DNA from 2 places in the Vibrio sp. TRT 17S01 genome. Region 2 is predicted to be linked to the other one. Evidence: predicted binding sites of a transcription regulator. Region 2 holds the regulator's gene; the other holds the start of a gene.
The links. Region 2 encodes MetJ, which represses methionine synthesis genes. Its sites were predicted from a motif close to TTAGACNTNTANANGTCTAA; they were not measured.

Region 1 (7,078 bases), on a different contig from region 2:
TCAGGTAGTAGCTGAAGAATTAATGCAGCTTCCTAAATTACGCCATGTCTTTTTGCTTAGTGATGGTATGGAAGTTAATGGTGGTTACTTACTCGAAGGTTTTCAATCTATTTTACTCGATGCTGTAAAAGTAACAGGTGGCTTGGCAGGAGATGGAGAGCGTTTCCAAGAAACAACGGTGCATGCTGGGTTTGAATCACAAGCGGGATTAGTTGTTGCTATTGGCTTATATGGGGAGGCTCTCAATGTGAGCTACGGGTCACGTGGAGGTTGGTGCGCCTTTGGAATGGAAAGGCGGGTCACTCGCTCAGAGCATAATGTTTTATACGAGTTAGATGAGGATAGCGCATTATCCATCTATCGAAGCTATCTCGGTGAGTTAGCTGGAGAGTTACCAGCCAGTGGTTTGCGTTTTCCTCTAGAGATCACCGATCCACAAAAAAGTACTCAAGTTGTTAGGACGTTGCTTGGCATTAATGAAGATGATGGAACAATCACTTTTGCGGGCAATATACCAAGGGGGGTAACTGCCAGATTAATGAGAGCTAATGTTGATTCTTTGATTGACGGTGCGAAAGAGGCTGCGGAAGTATGCCGGCGTTATATTGACGATTCTCCTGACGTTGCCATTCTTATCAGTTGTGTCGGGCGAAAGATCTTATTAAAGCAGTTAGCTGATGATGAGGTCGAGGCGGTGAAAGCTGAGCTAGGAGTTAATACACTATTATGTGGTTTTTATTCCTATGGAGAGATTGCACCATTTGATCACCAATCTTCTTCAGAGCTTCATAATCAGACCATGACGATAACGGCTTTCTCGGAAGATTAATGGATGCATAGACTATTACAACGACAACTTAAAAAAGTCTTTGTTGATGGTGTTCCTGATGACCCGAATTTACATAAGCTAATTGAGATTGTTGATTCAGGCTATCAATCGCTCTCTGAACAATTGATGATCACTGAACGTTCTTTAGATCTAAGCTGTGCGGAATTAACGCAAAGGAATAATACCCTTAACTTGATTCTCGATTCCTTGCCGGATATGAGTTTGTGGATCGATAGGCAAGGGGTAGTAAAAGATATCCGTTCTGGAAATTTTGAGCCCCCCATTTTGACTGCTGAAGAAAACTATACCCAACTTGATGACTTAGACTGTGTTCAATCATCGCCTGAGCTGCAAACTTTTTTGGCGGATTATCAAAACTGTATGAACCGATCTGGAGACCTGAATATCCATAGTTTGGGAATCGATTATTTGGTTAGAGCTCGTTTGACAAATGTGAGCCAAAATCGTTGGCTACTCGTACTACAAGACATTTATTTACGTAAAAAAATTGAAGAGTTGCAGCAGCAACGACTCGATCAATCCAAGCGTTCAGTAAAGCAGTTACAAGAACTTATTAACTCAGCTCCGATTGGGATTTTAATTTGTAGCTCTTCGTTAAAAGTGATCATGATTAATGATTTTACCTGTCAGCTTCTGGGAAGAGAAAAAGAAGATATCGTTAATAGTGAGCCGATTCGTTATATTGCTGAAGAGATGCGGGAGGTATTTGAGTCTAATCTTAACATGGTCATTGATCTTCCTAAGGGAGCAGGTATAACTCGTTGCGATCTTATGCTGAGATTGCCTGATAAGAGAGTTTGCCAAATTGAGATGGCATTCAGTAAATTACTTTTTCAGCAACAACACCTTATTATCATGTCGATGACAGATATCAGTGAACGTAAGCAGCTCGAAAAGAAACTCAAAAACCTTGCTGAAACCGATCCTTTAACAGGAGCTTTTAATCGAAGAAGTTTCTTAACCCAGACTGAAAGAGCAGTTCATACTTGCCAGCGCTGGCGAACACCTTTAACGGTTATGCTTATTGATATTGATTTCTTTAAGCAAGTGAATGATAGTTTTGGTCATGCGGCTGGAGATGAGGTTTTGATCGCGCTGGTTAGCCATTTACAACAGTCCACGCGAGATATGGATATTCTCGGTCGATTGGGTGGTGAGGAATTTGCCTTGGTCTTACCGAATACAGATAAAAATCTAGGTTACGACATAGCAGAGCGACTTAGAAAAGACATTGAAGCGATGGCAGTCCGTCATGAAGAAAAGGTTCTGAAAATCACTGTGAGTATAGGTATGACAACCATTCCCTATGCAGACTTATCGACGCCATTTGATGAAGTAATGAAGCAGGTTGATGGATTTCTTTATTGTGCGAAGAAAAATGGGCGGAATCGCATCGTTCACAACCATTAAGGGCCACACGTGGCCCTTATTCGATGAGTTACTCTTTCTCTGCGTTTTTCGCTTTTTCAATCATTGGCGTAATCGTTGAGCCTTGAATCAAAATAGAAAAAACAACGACAGCATAGGTCATTACCAATACAATTTCTTTTACATCAATAAGCTTATCAGGGATAACCCAAATGCCAGAAGGAATGGATAATGCCATTGCCAATGCCAATCCGCCCCGTAAGCCACCCCAAGTTAAGATCTTGACTGACCAAGGGTTATAACTACGAAAACGTTTAAAACCGATATAGGATAAGAAAACACTTAGGTATCGAGCTGACAGAACAAGCGGGACTGCAAATGCCATTAAAATCCAATCTTCTTTGTGAAATTCAAACAGCAGCATAGACATACCAATCAATAAGAAAAGCACGCCATTCAAAAATTCATCGACCAGTTCCCAGAAATGATCGAGGTGATCTTCACTCTCTTTGGAAAAGCCAATGAAACGCGTCCAGTTGCCAATCATGATACCTGATACCACCATGGCTAGAGGACCAGATACGTGAAGATACTCTGCAAATGCATATCCAGCGGTTGGAATGCCAATGGTAAGAAGAAGCTCCATCGAGTGATCATCAGTTGCGCTGATTAGGTAATGGAAAACGAGTCCTAATACAAAGCCATAAACGATACCACCAAGGGCTTCCTGAGCAAACAGCATCGTAACGCTACCCACTGTTGGCGCTTCGTTTCCAAAAGCAATCGTAAATAAAGTAACAAAAATGACGAGACCGAAGCCGTCATTGAATAATGACTCACCTTCAATTTGTGTCGAGATACGTCTTGGTGCATTGAGTTTTTTTACGATAGCAAGCACCGCTATTGGGTCGGTTGGCGAGATCAGTGCACCAAACAATAAGCAGTATACTAAGTCGAAATTGACTCCAATGATTTGGCAGAATCCATAGAGAACAAAACCAATAAAAAAGGTTGAAAATAACGTTGCACCTAATGCCAATACCGTGATTTCCCATTTTTGATCTTTCAGGTTGGGTAGTTTGATCCCCAATCCTCCAGCAAACAAAAGGAAGCCTAATATCCCTTTAAGCAAAAAGTCTTCGAAATTAATACTAGAAACTGTTTGCGTGGCGATTTCAGTTAACTGAAACCAATCATTTTGACCAGCAACTAGAATTAATAGTGACAGAACCATCGAACCTGCTGTTATTGCGATGGTTGTCTGCATTTTACCTATCTTACTGTTTACAAAAGCAATCAACATTGCAGCAGCCGATAGAAAGCAAAGGGTATAATAGACCGACATGTGTTTCTCTGGATGTAACAAAATGTGAATGGAATTCTCTGCCTATGATGACTAAATAGCAAACACTTTTTGGTTATTATTTTACAAGCAAACAGGAGTGAGAATATTAATGTTTTAGACGTCTAGACTCCTTTAGTTTGTATGATAGGATGGAGAGATAACTAAAGGAATGAGGCTGTACTGTGGGAAGTAATGTAAGACAACAGATTGAAGCTCAATTAAAGCAACGTATTTTGCTGATCGATGGTGGTATGGGCACCATGATTCAGGGATACAAACTTGAAGAGCAAGACTATCGAGGAGAGCGCTTTGCGGATTGGCACTGTGATCTAAAAGGCAACAACGATTTGTTGGTGCTCACTCAGCCTCAATTGATTAAGGAAATTCACAGCGCTTACTTAGAAGCTGGCGCTGATATTCTTGAGACAAACACCTTTAACGCGACGACGATTGCGATGGCTGACTATGAAATGGAAAGCCTGAGTGAGGAAATCAACTTCGCTGCTGTAAAGCTTGCGCGTGAAGCCGCTGATGAGTGGACGGCAAAAACGCCAGAGCGCCCACGTTATGTCGCGGGTGTGCTTGGCCCAACAAACCGTACTTGTTCTATCTCCCCTGATGTAAATGACCCAGGCTATCGTAACGTCAGCTTCGATGAGCTTGTTGAAGCTTATTCAGAATCCACTCGAGCGCTGATCAAAGGTGGCTCTGATCTTATTCTGATCGAGACCATCTTCGATACGCTTAACGCTAAAGCTTGTGCCTTCGCGGTTGATAGTGTTTTCGAAGAACTAGGTATCGAGTTACCAGTGATGATCTCCGGTACCATTACCGATGCTTCTGGACGTACGCTTTCTGGTCAAACAACGGAAGCCTTCTATAACTCTCTTCGTCATGTTAATCCGATTTCATTTGGTTTGAATTGTGCGCTAGGTCCTGACGAACTACGCCCATACGTAGAAGAGCTTTCTCGTATTTCTGAATCTTTTGTTTCTACTCACCCAAATGCGGGTCTACCGAATGCGTTTGGTGAGTATGACCTTTCACCTGAAGATATGGCGGAACACGTTAAAGAGTGGGCGGAGAGTGGTTTCCTCAACCTAATTGGTGGTTGTTGTGGTACCACGCCAGAGCATATTCGCCATATGGCAATGGCAGTTGAAGGCGTGAAACCTCGTGATCTGCCTGAGCTTACGGTTGCGTGTCGTTTATCCGGTCTTGAGCCTCTTACGATTGAAAAAGAGACGTTGTTTATCAACGTGGGTGAGCGGACTAACGTAACTGGTTCTGCTCGATTTAAGCGTCTGATCAAAGAAGAGCTCTACGATGAAGCGCTGGAAGTTGCTCGTCAGCAAGTTGAGAACGGCGCTCAGATCATCGACATCAACATGGATGAAGGCATGTTGGATGCCGAAGCCTGTATGGTTCGCTTCCTCAACCTATGCGCATCTGAGCCAGAGATCTCCAAAGTGCCTATCATGGTCGACTCTTCTAAATGGGAGGTTATTGAGGCGGGCCTGAAGTGTATTCAAGGCAAGGGCATCGTAAACTCCATCTCTTTGAAAGAAGGTAAAGAGAAGTTTGTTGAGCAAGCAAAACTGATTCGTCGCTATGGTGCTGCAGTTATCGTTATGGCGTTCGACGAAGTTGGTCAGGCAGAAACACGTGAACGTAAGCTCGAAATCTGTACCAACGCTTACCGTATCTTGGTTGATGAAGTCGGCTTCCCACCAGAAGACATCATCTTTGACCCGAACATCTTTGCAGTTGCGACGGGTATCGAAGAGCACAACAACTACGCTGTGGATTTCATCGAAGCGGTTGCAGACATTAAGCGCGACTTACCTCACGCGATGATCTCTGGTGGTGTGTCTAACGTTTCCTTCTCATTCCGCGGCAATAACTACGTTCGTGAAGCGATTCATGCGGTGTTCCTATACCACTGTTTTAAAAATGGTATGGACATGGGCATTGTGAACGCGGGTCAGTTAGAAATTTACGATAACGTTCCAGACAAACTGCGTGAAGCGGTAGAAGACGTGGTTCTTAACCGCCGTGATGATTCGACCGAGCGACTACTTGACATCGCTGCAGAATACGCAGGTAAAGGCGTTGGTAAAGAAGAAGATGCTTCTGCACTAGAGTGGCGTACTTGGGCGGTAGAAAAACGTCTAGAGCATGCATTGGTTAAAGGCATTACTGAATTCATCGTTGAAGATACCGAAGAAGCTCGCCTTAATGCTTCTAAGCCACTTGAAGTCATTGAAGGTCCATTGATGGACGGCATGAACGTGGTGGGTGACTTATTTGGTGAAGGTAAGATGTTTCTTCCTCAGGTAGTGAAATCTGCGCGTGTTATGAAGCAAGCTGTAGCACACTTAGAGCCTTTTATTAATAAAGAGAAGCAAGCGGGTTCTTCCAACGGCAAGATCTTACTGGCTACGGTAAAAGGTGACGTGCACGATATCGGTAAGAACATTGTTGGCGTGGTTCTGCAATGTAACAACTACGAGATCATCGATCTTGGCGTCATGGTGCCATGTGAGAAGATCCTCAAGGTAGCCAAAGAAGAAAACGTCGACATTATTGGTCTTTCTGGTTTGATCACACCGTCTCTCGATGAAATGGTCCATGTCGCGAAAGAAATGGAACGTCTTGATTTCGATCTTCCACTTCTGATTGGTGGTGCAACAACATCCAAAGCGCATACAGCGGTTAAGATTGAGCAGAACTACAAACATCCAGTGGTTTACGTCAATAACGCTTCTCGTGCGGTTGGTGTATGTACATCATTACTTTCAGACGAACTTCGTCCTGGCTTTGTTGAAAAACTGGATGCGGACTATGAGCGCGTGCGTGATCAGCATAACCGTAAGAAGCCGCGCACTAAGCCTGTTACTTTAGAAGAAGCACGAGCGAACAAAGTCGCGATTGATTGGGATAAGTATACGCCTCCTGCTCCTGTGAAGCCGGGCATCCATATCTTTGATGACTTTGAAGTGTCTACTTTGCGTAAGTACATCGACTGGACACCTTTCTTTATGACTTGGTCACTAGTCGGTAAGTACCCAACAATCTTTGACCATGAAGAAGTGGGTGAAGAGGCTCAACGCCTGTACAAAGACGCTAATGAGTTATTGGATCGTGTTGAGCGTGAAGGCTTACTCAAAGCGCGAGGTATGTGTGGTCTGTTCCCTGCAGCAAGCGTGGGTGATGATATCGAAGTCTACACCGACGAATCGCGTACAGAAGTGGTGAAAGTGCTGCATAACTTGCGCCAACAAACAGAGAAACCAAAAGGCTTCAACTATTGTCTGTCTGATTATGTTGCACCGAAAGAGTCGGGTAAGAAGGATTGGGTTGGTGCTTTTGCTGTCACCGGCGGTATTGGTGAGCGTGAACTTGCTGATGAATACAAAGCGCAAGGTGATGATTACAATGCCATTATGATCCAAGCGGTAGCGGACCGTCTGGCGGAAGCATTTGCTGAGTATCTACATGAGCGTGTGCGTAAA
Region 2 (7,078 bases):
ATGATTTGGGTTTTTCGTCACGCCAGCCCCAACGGCTGCCACAAGCGAATAACCTTCTTTCAGTTTGATTTCTGCTTCGGTTGCTACATCTTGTAGGTGGCTGAGTGCGCCATTCACAATTTCAGAGGTGTAAGCAAGGTTTAATGTGTGCTGATCCGTTTGAGTTTCAAAAGCAAGTGGTTCGAGCTGTGCTCGTTTTAGACCTGCTAAAACTTCCTGTTGCTGGCGGATAAAGTCATGGCCGGAAGCAAAATGCAGCCGGATCAGCATCACTTCATCAAGTGAAGAGATGATTTTTGCACCGCGGCCAGAAGCCAACACGCGTTCGATTCTAGTTGAACCGGATTCCGGCTCATAGCTGCAGCGTAAGTGACAATCCATAGTACTTTGAGCAACAGGCTGTAAAGTTCGGCTATGGAGCACTGGGGCGGCAAGACGAGCCAATTCGCTGGCTTCATCAAGGCGCAGTAAAGGAAGTAAACAAGCATCGCTGACTAATCGTGGATCCGCGCTATAAACCCCAGCCACATCACTCCAAATGGTTACCTTGCTTGCATCAGCCAATGCACCAATAACAGTGGCGGAGTAATCAGAGCCATTCCGGCCGAGCAAGACGGTATCACCACGCTCGCTTTGTGCCATAAATCCGGTGATCACGACGCGATGTTGGACATGTTGGGCGAGGGTTTCTTTCAACAATGGGTATGAAGCACCGCGGTCAACCTCAGGCTGTGTACCGGGCTCAGCTCTGAGAAAAGCGCGTGCATCTTGTGCGACGGCGGGCAGCTCGTTCTGAGTTAATAGGGCTGCCAGTAGGCGCGATGACCAGACTTCGCCATGTCCAAGCACATTGGCTTGCTCTGCTGCACTCAATGGTGCAGTAAGCTCGCCTAAAGTGCTGAACTCATCATGCAATAGTGACAGTAATTCAGTACGGGTATTGGTTGTGATCAGCGACTCAATCAATTCACTCTGAAAATGGCGCAGCTCTTGTAGCGCTTCATGTGCTAAGCGGCCATCTTTATTGAGCGCTTCGAGAAATGCAATCAATCGATTGGTGGTTTTGCCAGCCGCCGAGACCACAATCAAATCTTCGCTGTCCGAATACTCTTTTAAGATATTAGCAACTCGGCGGTAGCATGCAGGGTTTGCTAAGCTACTACCACCAAATTTATGCAATTGACGAGGCTGGCTCATTACTGGTACTCCTTCGCTTTTGCAAAGGCTTGTTGGAGATCATCGATTAGATCCTGCGCATCTTCTAGGCCAACGGATAAGCGCAGCAATTGTTGAGAAACCCCCGCTTCGGCCAGTGCCTCTTCACCCATTGCGCGGTGTGTCATGGACGCTGGATGACAAATCAAACTTTCTACGCCACCTAAAGATTCTGCAAGAGAGAAGAGCTCCAGCTCGCTAACAAAGAATGTTAGTTGCTCAAAGCTGCCTGCAAATTCGAAACTTAACATTGAGCCAAAACCAGATTGCTGTTTCTTTGCAATCTCGTGGCCAGGATGATTTGGCAGGCTAGGGTGGTAGATGGTGCCAACGAGTTCCTGTTGTTGTAGGTAATTAAGAATATCACGAGAGCTTTCTTCGTGAACGCGCATACGTGCGCCTAATGTGCGTATACCGCGCAGAGTCATATAGCTATCAAACGGTGTTCCGGTGGCGCCAATGCAGTTTCCCCACCAAGCCAGCTCTTCTGCGTGTTCTTCGGTTTTAGTGATCACCACGCCACCAATGACATCGGAATGACCATTGATGTACTTGGTTGTTGAATGAATAACAAAATCAGCACCTAGCTCGAGGGGCTTTTGGAATACAGGAGTCAAAAAGGTATTATCGACCGCAACCAATGCGCCAACTTGTTTGGCTTGCTCGCATACTTTCGCGATATCGACAACGCGCACCAAAGGGTTAGAAGGCGTTTCAAGTAAAATCAATTTAGGCTTAAGAGCGATAGCAGCTTCGAATGCTTGTTCATCTGATTGATCAACAAACAAGACCTTAAAGTCACCTTTTTGTGAGCGTGTATTGAACAGGCGGTATGTGCCACCGTAGCAGTCGTGAGGCGCGACGATCAGATCGTCAGGGCCAAGAAAGGCGGAGACCCACAAGTTTAAGGCAGAGGTTCCACAATTGGTTACCACGGCGCCTTTACCTGACTCCAGCTCAAACAAAGCGGTTTCTAACAGGCCACGATTGGGGTTACCCGAGCGGGTGTAATCGTATGTCGGCACTTCACCAAAGGCGGGAAATCCATAATTTGTCGAGAGGTAAATAGGTGGCACAACGGCATGATGTTGAGTGTCGGACTCGATACCAGTACGTACCGCGATAGTGGCTGGTTTGCGGGTGCTCATAGATGTTTCCTTTCGAACTGTGGTGATTTTTAAACAGTAATACATTGCAACTTTGCTGAATTTGGTTATACCTGTTAACAGCAAATCACGTATTCTTAATCCTTATCTCACAACTTTACTTCTCAAAAATGAAGACGTCAACACTTCTAGACGTCTATATGTCTTTGCTTATAGCCTTAGATCCCGCTAAAATCTCGGTTTGTGATTTTTATATAACTGATGATAATGAAGGTGCGCAATGGCTGATTGGAATGGGGAATATATAAGCCCATACGCGGAGCATGGTAAGAAAAGTGAACAGGTGAAAAAAATTACTGTTTCTATTCCTTTGAAAGTGCTGAAGGTGCTAACTGATGAGCGTACTCGCCGTCAGATCAATAATTTGCGCCACGCGACAAACAGCGAGTTGTTATGTGAAGCGTTTTTACATGCCTACACGGGTCAGCCACTGCCAACGGATGAAGATTTACGTAAAGATCGTCCAGACGATATTCCGGCAGAAGTGAAGAAACTGATGACCGAGATGGGCATTGAGTTTGAAGCGTTCGATGAAGAATAACTAACAATACGCACCGTTTTTCGCTGGAAGCCGATGTCTTGTCTATCGATAAGAACAATAAAAAACCGCTGAGACTATCAGCGGTTTTTTATTGAGATAATTCATGCCATGTAGTTTTCTGGCATCTCAATTCGAGCCACACCTGAATCAACCGCGGCTTGTGCGACGGCTTTAGCCACACGTGGCAGTAAGCGTGGGTCCATTGGTTTTGGAATGATGTAACCCGGACCAAATTCCAGTTTATCAACCCCAGCAGCTTTGAGTACATCAGCAGGAACGGCTTCTTTCGCTAGCTCACGGATCGCATCAACTGCAGCGAGTTTCATTTCATCATTAATTTCACTGGCACGAACATCCAATGCACCGCGGAAGATGAATGGGAAGCACAATACATTATTCACTTGGTTTGGATAGTCTGAGCGGCCTGTTCCCATAATCAAGTCATCACGTACTTCGTGTGCCAGTTCTGGTTTGATCTCTGGATCTGGGTTTGAGCAGGCGAAGACGACTGGTTTGTCTGCCATCAGCTTCAAAGCTTCGGCTGGAAGCAGATTTGGACCAGATACGCCTAAGAACAGATCGGCACCTTCAATGACATCTTCCAGTGTGCGTTTGTCTGTGTTGTTCGCAAATAGTTGCTTGTATTCGTTCAAGTCATCGCGGCGAGTGTGGATAACACCTTTACGGTCAAGCATGTAGATTTTTTCACGCATTGCACCACATTTTATCAGTAGCTCCATACATGCCACGGCTGCCGCACCAGCACCTAAACAGACGATCGTTGCTTCTTCAAGCTTTTTACCCTGAAGCTCAATTGCATTAAGCATACCTGCTGCCGTAACGATCGCTGTACCGTGCTGGTCGTCATGGAAAACAGGGACATCGCAGCGTTCAATCAAACGCTTTTCAATTTCAAAACAATCTGGTGCTTTGATGTCTTCGAGGTTAATGCCACCAAACGTGTCTGCAATGTTAGCGACGGTATCGACGAACTCATCGATAGTGCGGTGCTTAACTTCAATGTCAATCGAGTCTAGACCTGCAAAGCGCTTAAATAATAGCGATTTGCCTTCCATCACTGGTTTTGATGCCAGTGGTCCAAGGTTGCCGAGACCAAGAATCGCAGTACCATTTGAGATCACTGCTACCATGTTACCTTTCGCCGTGTACTTATAGACGTTATCTGCATTTTGTGCGATTTCACGCACTGGCTCAGCAACGCCTGGGCTGTACGCCAATGCCAGATCATTCGCTGTTTCAGCAGGCTTGGTCAGTTCAACGGCAATCTTACCCGCGGTTGGGTAAGCATGGTAATCCAGAGCCTGTTGGCGGAATTGTTCTTCTGGGCTCAGTTCTTGGTGGTTGTCATCGGACATAGATGTGGGTACTCGTTTGACTTTATGATTAACAAGGGAGTTCATTCTAGTAGAAGCCAGTCAAGCTGCAAAGGTAAGAATGCGACTCATATCAGCAAAATGCGCAGACTCTCTACAGATTAGACCAGATTTATTGCGATTGGATGATGGGCGAGGGGAAAGTGAGAAAGAAATGAGTGATATAGGGATCAAAAAAGGACGCCGTAGCGTCCTTTTCAATTTTAGCTATAAAGCAGAAATTATTTCTTGCTTGATAGAGCACCGAAACGCTTGTTGAAGCGATCAACACGGCCGCCTGTATCAACGATACGTTGCTTACCAGTGTAGAATGGGTGACATTTGTCACATACGTCTAGGTGGATAGACTCTTTAGCTAGAGTTGATTTGAACTCAAAAGAGTTACCGCAAGAACAAGTTGCGTTAACCGCTTTGTATTCTGGGTGAATACCTACTTTCATGGGAAAACCTCAAATTCAGGCCGTGTCGCTATCCGAATCTCAGCCGGACACCACACGTAGTTAATAAAAAATAGCATCGTGATACCGCTTTCTGGTTTAAAAAACAGCAAGCCATATCACTAAGGCGCGATATAGTAATGAATCATGGTGATTCGATCAACCAATTTGCTAATTATTTCGCCACTTTTTTCACCAAATTTTATTTTCACACGGCGCCATCAATCCATTAGACTGTGTTTTCGTAAATATAGTAATGAGTTAAGCGATTCTTATGCGACCAACCATAGCTCGCGTTGCCTTGCCTGTCCCTTTAGATAAGCAATTCGACTACCTGATCCCGCCATCCCAATTTCCTATTATTGGTGGACGTGTATCAGTGCCTTTTGGTCGCCAGACTTTAGTTGGGATCGTTGTATCGCTGGTTCATCAGTCAGATTTTCCTGTTGAACAGCTTAAACCAATCAAACATGTACTGGATAATGCGCCACTTTGGCCTGACAAGCTATACAGTTTATTGCAATGGTGCAGTCTGTTTTACCAATACCCACTCGGGGAAACGCTGTGCAATGCGATGCCAGCAGCATTACGGAAAGGGAAACCTGCGGATTTTGCCACCTTGGTTGAGTGGCAATTGACGACGACGGGACGCGATCAATTAATGCAAGGGTTTGGTCGTGCGGTAAAGCAAGCGAAAGTGATGCACCTTCTCGAACATGGGCCTGTCGCGCATCAAACTTTTATTGATGAAGAAATTACTACAAGTGTACTGAAAACCTTGCAAGAAAAAGGTTGGATCGAGTCGGTAGACAAGAAGCCTACTCGCCAACGCTGGTCTGCTCAAGTGGAAGCTGACGTTGATAAGCCTAAGCTGAACCAAGAACAAGCAGTCGCCATTGCCAGTGTAAATAGCCAAGATGGCTTTGGTTGTTACTTGTTGGAAGGGGTGACGGGATCGGGCAAAACCGAAGTCTACCTCAACTTAATCAAACCAGTTTTGGAGAAAGGGCGACAAGCGCTTATTTTGGTACCAGAGATTGGCTTAACGCCCCAAACCATCAACCGCTTTCGAAGCCGCTTTTCTGTTCCCGTGGAAGTGATTCATTCCGGGTTGAATGATACCGAGCGTTTGAATGCTTGGTTATGTGCTCGTGATGGGCAAGCTGGCATCGTGATTGGTACCCGTTCTGCTTTGCTCACCCCTTTTGCTGATTTAGGTATTATCATTGTTGATGAAGAGCATGATGCCTCTTATAAACAGCAAGACAGTCTGCGCTATCACGCCAGAGATGTGGCCGTGATGCGGGCAAACAAAGAGCAAATCCCAATTGTATTGGGCTCTGCCACGCCTGCGTTAGAAACGTTGCACAATGCTTTGAGCGGCAAATACCATCATCTGCACTTAACCCAGCGCGCCGGTGTCGCGGTACCAACCACGAATAAAGTTTTAGACGTTAAAGGCATGTATCTCGAAAGCGGCTTATCAGCGCCGTTGATTGCAGAAATGCGTCGCCACTTGAGTGCGGGCAATCAAGTGATGCTGTTTTTGAATCGTCGTGGCTTTTCTCCGGCTTTAATGTGTCATGAATGTGGCTGGATTGCAGAATGTAAACGCTGTGATGCTTATTACACCTACCATCAATACTCGAATGAAATCCGCTGCCATCATTGTGGTTCCCAGCAACCCATTATTCACCAGTGTCAGGGATGTGGTTCTACCAATTTAGTGACGGTTGGGGTGGGAACCGAACAGTTGGAGAATCAGCTAGAGAGCTTGTTCCCAGAATACAAAACGGTGCGAATCGATCGTGACAGTACCCGTAGAAAAGGCAGCCTCGAAAGTGCATTGAGTGCGATACGCAAAGGGGAGTATCAAATTTTGATCGGCACTCAGATGCTGGCAAAAGGGCATCACTTCCCTAATGTGACGCTAGTGGTTCTGTTGGATGTAGATGGCTCCTTATACAGCAGTGACTTCAGGGCATCGGAGCGGTTAGCGCAATTGTTTATTCAGGTTGCGGGGCGAGCAGGTCGTGCCAGTAAGCCGGGAGAAGTGGTATTGCAGACGCATCACCCAGAACATAGTTTATTGCAGGCATTGCTGAATAAAAGCTACCGTTCATTTGCTGAAACGGCGTTGCAAGAGCGTCAACTGGCCATGTTACCTCCTTATACTTTCTTAACGCTATTTCGTGCCGAGGCGAACCAGTCGCCATTGGTGGAAGCGTTCCTACGTCAAGTCCGCCATACCTTAGAGTCCCATCCTTTGTTTGATGATGCCTGTATGGTACTCGGGCCCACGCCAGCACCACTCGCTAAACGGGC

Region 1: a site for MetJ is predicted at 3,678-3,697, ahead of metH (methionine synthase). Genes of this name have one in related genera too.

Annotation. Positions count from the first base shown of each region.
Region 1 covers NZ_JBNJOG010000024.1:15,223-22,300, reverse strand. The annotation lists gene ACQEXS_RS21265 (FIST signal transduction protein) at 1-829, shown strand, start outside; gene ACQEXS_RS21260 (diguanylate cyclase) at 833-2,260, shown strand; gene ACQEXS_RS21255 (cation:proton antiporter) at 2,289-3,563, opposite strand; gene metH (methionine synthase) at 3,746-7,078, shown strand, end outside.
Region 2 covers NZ_JBNJOG010000007.1:141,766-148,843, forward strand. The annotation lists gene ACQEXS_RS12955 (bifunctional aspartate kinase/homoserine dehydrogenase II) at 1-1,197, opposite strand, end outside; gene ACQEXS_RS12960 (O-succinylhomoserine (thiol)-lyase) at 1,197-2,363, opposite strand; gene metJ (met regulon transcriptional regulator MetJ) at 2,602-2,922, shown strand; gene ACQEXS_RS12970 (malic enzyme-like NAD(P)-binding protein) at 3,024-4,298, opposite strand; gene rpmE (50S ribosomal protein L31) at 4,538-4,756, opposite strand; gene priA (primosomal protein N') at 5,028-7,078, shown strand, end outside.